2 regions of the Erwinia sp. AK-PDG3-5 genome follow, and region 2 is predicted to be linked to the other one. Evidence: predicted binding sites of a transcription regulator. Region 2 holds the regulator's gene; the other holds the start of a gene.
What was found. The regulator LexA, encoded in region 2, represses DNA repair genes until DNA is damaged. The targets are predictions, from matches to a motif close to TNCTGTATGTACATACAGNA.

Region 1 (4,516 bases), 710 kb from region 2:
GGCGCACCTCGATATGGTGCCGCAGAAAAATAACGACACCGTGCATGACTTCACGAAAGATCCGATTCAGCCATGGATTGATGGTGAATGGGTGAAAGCGCGCGGCACCACGCTGGGCGCCGATAATGGCATTGGCATGGCGTCCGCGCTGGCGGTGCTGGCTGACCCGAACGTTGAGCACGGTCCGCTGGAAGTGCTGCTGACCATGACCGAAGAGACCGGCATGGTCGGCGCCTTTGGTCTTCAGCCGAACTGGCTACAGGCCGATATCCTGATCAACACCGACTCCGAAGAAGAAGGTGAGATCTATATGGGTTGCGCCGGTGGCATCGATTTCACCTCGACGCTGGCCATCAGCCGTGAAGCCGTTCCGGCTGGCTACGAGCCGCTGAAGCTGACCCTGAAGGGCCTGAAAGGCGGCCACTCTGGCTGTGATATTCACGTCGGTCTGGGTAACGCCAACAAGCTGCTGTCGCGCTTCCTGTTCGCACACGCTAAGGCGTTGGATCTGCGTCTGGTGGACTTCACCGGCGGCACGCTGCGCAACGCCATTCCGCGTGAAGCGGTGGCCACGCTGGCCGTGCCGGCAGGCAAAGTCGACGCGCTGAAAAGCCTGGCGCTGAGCTATCTGGAAACGCTGCAGAATGAATTGAGCCTGAAAGAGAAGAACATCAACATCGTGGTTGAGAACGTGGCGGCTGGCGGCCAGGCGCTGACGGCGGCAAGCCGCGATACCTTTATTGCCCTGATGAACAGCACGCCAAACGGCGTGATCCGTAATTCAGACGTGATGAAGGGCGTGGTCGAAACCTCGCTGAACCTCGGCGTAGTGTCGCTGAAAGACGATGAAGCGAAGATCAACTGCCTGATCCGTTCGCTGATCGACAGCGGTAAAGACTACGTGGTGGAAATGCTGACCGCGTTGGGCGAGCTGGCAGGCGCGAAAACCGTGGCCAAAGGCAACTACCCAGGCTGGCAGCCGGATGCGTCCTCGCCGGTGATGGCGCTGGTCGGTGAGACCTATAAAAAGCTGTTTGGTAAAACGCCCAACATCCAGGTGATCCACGCGGGTCTGGAATGTGGTCTGTTTAAGAAGCCGTATCCGGACATGGATATGGTGTCTATCGGACCGACCATTACCGGCCCACACTCACCGGATGAGCAGGTGCATATCGAAAGCGTTGGCCTGTACTGGAAACTGCTCACCGCACTGCTGAAGGCGATCCCGGCCAAGTCTTAAGCCGGCTGACGGGCGGAAGCCATTCCGCCCGTTTTCTTTCATCCCCCGGCAACCTCTGTCGATCAACACTCCGCCATCTTACAGCCCCAGCAATAACTGCCTTTCCAGCTGTGGATTCAGCAGCGTAACGTGCAATCCCACCAGCCTGACGCCTCTTCCGCCGCGTCGCTCTTCCCAGGTTTTGCGCGCCACCGCGATCAAATCCGCCTTATTCAGCATCGGCCAGATGTGCTCCTGAGTGGTTTGCTGGAAATCGGAGAACTTCAGCTTCACGCCCTGGCGAGCAATCTGCCGGTCGGGTTTGATTTTGATTAGCCGACGCTCCAGCTCGTCATACAGGAAATCGATGATCTCCAGGCAAGCTTCCCAGCTGTGAATATCTTCCGACAGCGTGCGTTCCACGCCGAGTGATTTGCGTAAGCGCTCGGTCACCACTTCCCGCTCGTCGATGCCGTTGCTGCGTTCCCAAATCACCCGGCCAAACTTGCCGAAGCGTTTTAACAGCGCCGAGAGATCGGTGCTCTGCACGTCGGCGCAGGTTTGCAGCCCCATTTCTTCCAGCTTTTTGGCGGTGACTTTCCCGACGCCGGGAATTTTCGCCAGCGGCAGCGTCAGCAGAAACTGCGGTAGCGAGTCGGGCGTAATCACATATTGCCCGTCAGGCTTGTTTAAATCGGAGGCGATTTTGGCGGCGAACTTGATCGGCGCAATGCCGGCGGAAGCGGTGAGATTGAGTTCGCGGGCGATGGTCTGGCGGATGTCGCGCGCCATCAGCGTGGCAGAGCCGTGACAGTGCGGGCTGTCGGTGACGTCGAGATAGGCTTCATCCAGCGAAAGCGGTTCAATCAGCGAGGTGTAGCGCGAGAAGATTTCACGAATATGCTGGCTGGCTTCTTTATAGGCTTCGAAGCGGCCAGGGATCACTTTCAGATGCGGGCAGAGCTTCAGCGCCATGGCGGTGGACATGGCGCTGTGCACGCCAAACTTCCGCGCCGGGTAGTTGGCGGTGCTGATAACCCCGCGCTTCAGATGGCTGCCGCCAATAGCGATCGGGATATCACGCAGGCTGGGATCGTCGCGCATTTCTACCGCCGCGAAAAAGCAGTCCATATCAACGTGAATGATCTTACGCATATCCCCCCCAGACGCACTGGATAAGTATACAGTTAATCAGCCGGGTTTCAATATGCCGTTCGCCCGGTAAAGCGCAGCGGCATAGGCTTCCGGCAATTTTTTCTTTCTGAATTTGTTCACTGGCGACTTGATAAAAAAATAGACAATGCTAATGTGACGCAGCGATAGCGGATTTCTCCGATATTGCAAGTGACACTGCCTTCGGGCATAGCATCCAACCCTCTTTTTCAAGGGAACCAGAATGGGCAAAATCGCACTGCTGTTTGCGATGATTTTTCTGCCAGCCGTCGTCTTCGCCAGCGTACCCACTTCCCCGGTACTTCCGCTCGCGCCGGTAAGCAAAGAGTTAAAGAAACAATTACTCGGCACCCCCGTGTATATCCAGATTTTCAAAGAAGAACGTACGCTTGAACTGTATGGCAAAATCGGTAACGACTACCGCTTGCTGGACAGCTACCGCATCTGTAACTTTTCGGGCGGTTTAGGCCCAAAACGTCGTCAGGGCGATTTTAAAAGTCCGGAAGGATTTTACAGCGTGGGACTTTCCCAGCTGAAGCCTGACAGCCGGTTCTACCGCGCCATTAACGTCGGTTTCCCCAACGAATACGATCGCCAGCAGGGTTATGAAGGGAAATACCTGATGATCCACGGCAGCTGCGTGTCGATTGGCTGCTATGCGATGACCGATGCCAACATTGCCGATATCTATCAGTTTGTTGATGCGGCGCTGCGTAACGGCCAGCCGCGAGTGGAAGTGAGCATTTACCCGTTCCGCATGACCGACAGCAATTTGCAGCGTCATCGCAATTCGGTGTATTACAGCTTCTGGAAACAGCTGCAGCCGGGCTATGCCCAATTTGTGCAAAACCGCCTGCCGCCGTCAGTGAGTGTTAATGAAGGCCACTACGTGCTGAACCAGCCAGGTTCCCTGATCAGCGCGCCCGGATCAGCGCTCGCGCTCACCGAGGCAAAATAACGCCCAGTCTCCTGGTTCAATTTTGTTCCAGGTTTCGTTCCCCGTCAGGGGCTGAGTGGCGATCACCGTGACCACGTCGTTCGGCGTGGTCTGCTTTTGAAAATCAATCTCGACATCCTGATCCAGCAACGTAGCTTTGCCAAACGGTGCCCGTCGGGTGATCCAGAAAAGATTGGTCGAACAGAACGCCATTAAATACCGCCCGTCCGACAGCAGCATATTAAACACGCCCTTCTCACGCAGCTCCGCCGCCAGTTCAGCAATATATCGGAATACCGCAGGCCAGTTCCCCGGCGTACGCGGATAACGGGTGGTCAGCTTATGCAGCAGCCAGCAAAATGCCTGCTCGCTGTCCGTTTCACCGATCGGCCTGAACGGCCCGGTATCCATCCCTTTATAGCCTTTCAACTGCCCGTTGTGCGCGTAGGTCCAGTTGCGGCCCCACAGTTCACGGGTGAACGGATGGGTATTCTCCAGCGACACTTCGCCCCGGTTGGCCTGGCGGATATGCGCCACCACCGAACGGGACTTGATCGGGTATTCCTGCACCAGTCGCGCGATAGGCGAATTAAAGCTGGGCTCGGGATCTTTAAAGGTGCGGCAGCCTTTTCCCTCGTAAAAGGTAATGCCCCAGCCATCTTTGTGCGGACCCGTTCCCCCGCCGCGCTGCACCAGCCCGGTAAAGCTAAAACAGATATCCGTCGGAACATTCGCGCTCATCCCGAGCAATTCGCACATAGAAAATCCTCACGTAGCGGCCAGCCGCAGCTGGCCAGAAAAACTACTCGGCCATCTCTTTTTCAATCAGCAGGATCAGGATGTGGATCACTTTGATGTGGATCTCCTGAATGCGGTCGGCGTAACCAAAGTGCGGTACACGGATTTCCACATCGGCCATGCCGTCCATCTTGCCACCATCTTTGCCCGTCAGGGTGATCACCTTCATGCCCTGAGCGCGAGCGGCTTCAACCGCTTTGATCACGTTAGCTGAGTTGCCGGAGGTGGAGATACCGAACAGCACATCGCCGGCTTTACCGACCGCTTCAAGGTAACGCGAGAAGACGAAATCATAGCCAAAATCGTTGCTGACGCAGGACAGGTGGCTGACATCAGAGATAGCAATGGCTGGGTAGCCTGGACGGTTCTCACGGTAGCGCCCGGTCAGC
Region 2 (4,516 bases):
GATACGCACCATCACGCGCTGCGCGATGTCATTAACCGCAGGCGTCAGCCAGGCTGGGCGCTGAGCTTCGATGGGGTCGATGGCATCACGCCACTCCGGCACATGCTTGTTCAGGTAGGTCACCAGCGGCAGCGGCTCGCCGAAGTTCACATAACCCTGGCCGAGGTTACGCAGCTTGCGCAGTCCGCGCACCATCTGCATAAAGCCTTCTTTTTCTTTGGTCGCGCCACGCAACTCTTTAGCGTAGGTTCCCACTTCCATCACGTGCTCATAACCGATATAGATCGGCACCAGCGTGATAGGGCGGTTACCGCCGCGCAGCATCGCCTGAATAGTCATCGACAGCGTGCCGGTTTTCGGGTCAAGCAGACGACCAGTACGGGAACGACCGCCTTCGACAAAGTATTCTACCGAGTAACCCCGGGTGAACAGCTCGCCAAGATATTCACGGAATACCGTTGAGTAGAGCTTGTTACCCTTGAAGGTACGGCGGATAAAGAATGCGCCCAGACGGCGGAAAATCGGGCCCGCTGGCCAGAAGTTCAGGTTGATACCGGCGGCAATGTGCGGTGGCACCAGGCCCTGGTGATACAGCACATAAGAGAGCAGCAGGTAGTCCATATGGCTGCGGTGGCAGGGCACGTAGACGATCTCGTGGCCGTCTTGCGCCAGCTGACGCACGCGCTCGCCGCCGTTGACGTTGATGCCCTGATACAGCTTGCTCCACGTCCAGCCCATGATGCGGTCCGTCAGACGGATGGCTTCATAAGAGAAGTCGGCGGCGATCTCTTCCATCAGCTCAACGGCGTTCTGCTGGGCTTTTTCATGGGAGATTTTCTTGCTGCGCGCTTCGTCTTCCACTGCTTTAGCGATAGCTTTGGACTGCAGCAGTTTATTGAACAGATCCTGACGCACCGGCAAACGCGGGCCAATGGCCGCCAGGCGCTGACGGGCAAAGTGCATGCGTGCCACGCGCGCCAGTTTTTGCGCAATGATTTTGTCGGTGCCGTGTTCCGTTGCCATACGGCGCAGGGAAACCATCGGTGAGAAGCGGACAAAGCTGTCGCGGCCTAACCACAGCACGGCAAAGAATTTTTGGATGCCATTCAATACGCGCAGATGAGGCTGATCGTCGCCCTGCACTTCGCGGCCTGGTGCACGGCCAAACATCACGGATACCGGCACCATCTGCACGTCCAGCAGCGGGTTGCTGCGGTGCAAATCGAGGTATTCGTGGAACAGTTTTACCGATTCGACGTTAGGCACGAAATAGGGGAATACGCGTGGGCCGTCATGGATAAACACATGACGTGGCAAAACCGTACCGTCGATTTCCAGCGGATCTAAAGGATCGGGCAGATCCTGTTTACGGCATTGCTCACGCAACGCCAGCAGATCGGCCTTTGAATCATAAGGCAGCACATACATAATAGGGCGCGATGTATCCAGCGCCAGCTCGGAAACCGGCTCGGCGGGAATCGCTTTACTTTTTACCAGGAATTTTACTGGTAAATTCAATAAGTTATAATATAAGTTACGCCAACCTGACATAGATACCATGAAGCCTCTTGTTAGCAAAGCGCCGCAAGCATACCAGAAAGCGCCAGTGAGATCTGTGGTGTTGCAAAATGTGCGCCACCCAGACATTGACGTTAAACATCTCAAAGGGTTCCCTGATTATGGCAAATAACGTCACCGGATTGACTCGCATCATTAATGCAGCCGGTTATTCGTGGAAAGGAATACGCGCCGCCTGGCAAAACGAAGCGGCTTTTCGCCAGGAAGCGGTGGCCGGCATTGTCGCGGTGATTGTGGCGTGCTGGCTGGATGTGGACGCCGTCACCCGGGTGCTGCTGATTGGGTCGGTGATGTTGGTGATCATTGTTGAAATCCTTAACAGCGCGCTGGAAGCGGTGGTCGACCGCATTGGCAGCGAGATGCATCCTTTATCGGGTCGCGCCAAAGATATGGGCTCCGCTGCCGTCTTGCTGACGATATTACTCGCTGTTTTCGTCTGGGTAATGCTGCTAATTCCCTGATTACGGCGCGTTTTCCATAATCTGACAAACTGCTGTTTTTTCCGCATCTTTAGGTTTTCAACGCACAAATACCTGTATATACTCACAGCTGACTGTATAAACAACCAGGGGGCGGGATGAAAGCACTAACTGCAAGGCAGCAGCAGGTCTATGACCTGATACGCGACCACATTAACCAGACCGGCATGCCACCGACGCGGGCAGAAATCGCTGCACAGCTCGGTTTCCGTTCCCCGAATGCGGCTGAAGAGCATCTCAAAGCGCTGGCACGTAAAGGCGTGATCGAGATTGTTTCCGGCGCCTCTCGCGGTATCCGTCTGATGATGGAAGAAGAGGAAGGGTTGCCGCTGATTGGCCGTGTCGCCGCAGGTGAACCTTTGCTGGCGCAAGAGCACATTGAAGGCCACTACAAGGTGGATCCTGAACTGTTCAAGCCGGGCGCCGACTTCCTGCTGCGTGTTAGCGGCATGTCGATGAAAGATATCGGGATTATGGACGGCGATCTGTTAGCTGTGCACAAGACTCAGGATGTGCGTAACGGCCAGGTCGTGGTAGCGCGCATTGACGATGAGGTGACGGTAAAGCGCCTTAAAAAGCAGGGCAATATCGTGCATCTGCTGCCTGAAAACGGCGAATTCCAACCGATCGTGGTCGATCTGCGCTTGCAGACCCTGTCGATTGAAGGTCTGGCCGTCGGTGTAATCCGCAACGGCAACTGGCTGTAAACGCCTGACCTTAACGCGCTGCTTTCGCGGCGCGTTTCTCTTTTGGTAAGCTGTATGCCTTATTGACTGGCATATTCAGCTTGCGTGATGCTTTTAAGCCAGTCGCACAGTGGATGACCATGCGATTATTTTCTCCCTCAGATAACCAACTCTGGCGGCTGGCGCTGCCAATGATCCTGTCGAATATCTCCGTGCCCTTGCTGGGCCTGGTGGATACCGCGGTCATTGGTCACCTTGACAGTCCTTCCTACCTCGGCGGCGTTGCCGTGGGCACTACCGCGACCAGCTTCCTGTTTATGCTGCTGCTGTTCCTGCGGATGAGCACCACCGGATTAACGGCGCAGGCCTTTGGTGCGGGTGATAAACCTGCGCTGGCACGTGCACTGATGCAACCGCTATTGATTGCCCTGGCGGCTGGCCTGCTGTTCATTCTGCTGAAATCCCCGCTTAACCACCTGGCGCTCTCTGTCGTGGGTGGCGATCCTGCCGTGCTGCATCAGGCCACCCTGTTCATGAATATCCGCTGGTTAAGTGCACCTGCGACGCTTGCCAACCTGGTATTACTGGGCTGGCTGCTGGGCGTACAGTATGCCCGTGCACCGGTGATCCTGCTGGTTGTGGGAAACCTGGTCAACATCGTGCTGGATCTGTGGTTCGTGATGGGGCTGGGCTGGGGCGTACAGGGTGCGGCGGCGGCCACGGCGATTGCAGAATACGTCACGCTGGCGATTGGGCTGGTGATGGTCTGGCGGGTGCTGAAACTGCGGGGCATTTCGCTGCCGATGCTGAAAACCGCCTGGCAGGGCAATTTCGGCCGGCTGCTGCGGCTGAATCGCGACATTATGTTGCGCTCTTTACTGCTGCAACTGTGCTTTGTTTCGTTGACGATATTGGGGGCGCGGCTGGGCAGTGAGGTCGTCGCCGTCAACGCCGTATTGCTGATGTTCCTGACCTTCACCGCTTACGCGCTGGACGGCTTTGCCTATGCGGTAGAAGCCTGCTCCGGCGAAGCCTATGGGGCAAAGGACGCAAAAAGGTTGCTGCTGATTTGGCACGCGGCCTGCCGTCAGGCAGGACTGGTGGCGCTGGCCTTCTCGATTATCTATGGACTGACCGGCACGCATATTGTTGCCTTACTGACCTCCATCCCTGAGCTGCAGCAGCAGGCTGACACCTATCTGTTCTGGCAGATTGTCCTGCCGGTCTGCGGGGTCTGGTGTTATCTGCTGGATGGCATGTTTATTGGTGCTACGCGCGCCAGTGAAATGCGCAATGGCATGCTGATTGCGGCACTGGGCTACGGCGCGACGCTGTTCACCGTGCCGGCGTTAGGCAACCATGGTCTGTGGCTGGCCGTTACCGTGTTCCTGCTGCTGCGTGGGCTGACGTTGTGGCTCATCTGGCGCAGGCACTGGCGCAACAACAGTTGGTTTGCGGGCTGAAATAATTCGTTACACCCACCTGCCGCTTCGTTATCTGCTGATCTCCCTGCCTTTTTTCACTTTTCGCTGTCACTTTTAGCTAAAAATGTGGCTTTATCTTTCGCCATTACGGGCAAACTCGCCATCATCTACTACAATTATCTGTACGTTAAGCAGTTAAGCAGCGTTTTATGTTGCTGCTGTGTGGTCTGCAAAGACGAAATCCCTAAAGCTGTGAACCTAAGGTTGAGGAGTTATAAGATGAACAAAGACGAAGCCAGCGGTAACTGGAAACAGTTGAAAGGTAAATTTAAAGAAAAATGGGGCAAGC

Region 1: the regulator LexA is predicted to act here: its motif matches at 2,389-2,408, upstream of dinB (DNA polymerase IV).

The regions. Positions count from the first base shown of each region.
Region 1 is NZ_CM165967.1:3,709,783-3,714,298, forward strand. It holds gene pepD (beta-Ala-His dipeptidase) at 1-1,240, shown strand, start outside; gene dinB (DNA polymerase IV) at 1,319-2,374, opposite strand; gene dpaA (peptidoglycan meso-diaminopimelic acid protein amidase) at 2,616-3,350, shown strand; gene AC1UKS_RS17330 (class II glutamine amidotransferase) at 3,321-4,088, opposite strand; gene lpcA (D-sedoheptulose 7-phosphate isomerase) at 4,132-4,516, opposite strand, start outside.
Region 2 is NZ_CM165967.1:4,422,090-4,426,605, reverse strand. It holds gene plsB (glycerol-3-phosphate 1-O-acyltransferase PlsB) at 1-1,551, opposite strand, end outside; gene AC1UKS_RS20690 (diacylglycerol kinase) at 1,680-2,039, shown strand; gene lexA (transcriptional repressor LexA) at 2,156-2,764, shown strand; gene dinF (MATE family efflux transporter DinF) at 2,884-4,206, shown strand; gene AC1UKS_RS20675 (CsbD family protein) at 4,447-4,516, shown strand, end outside.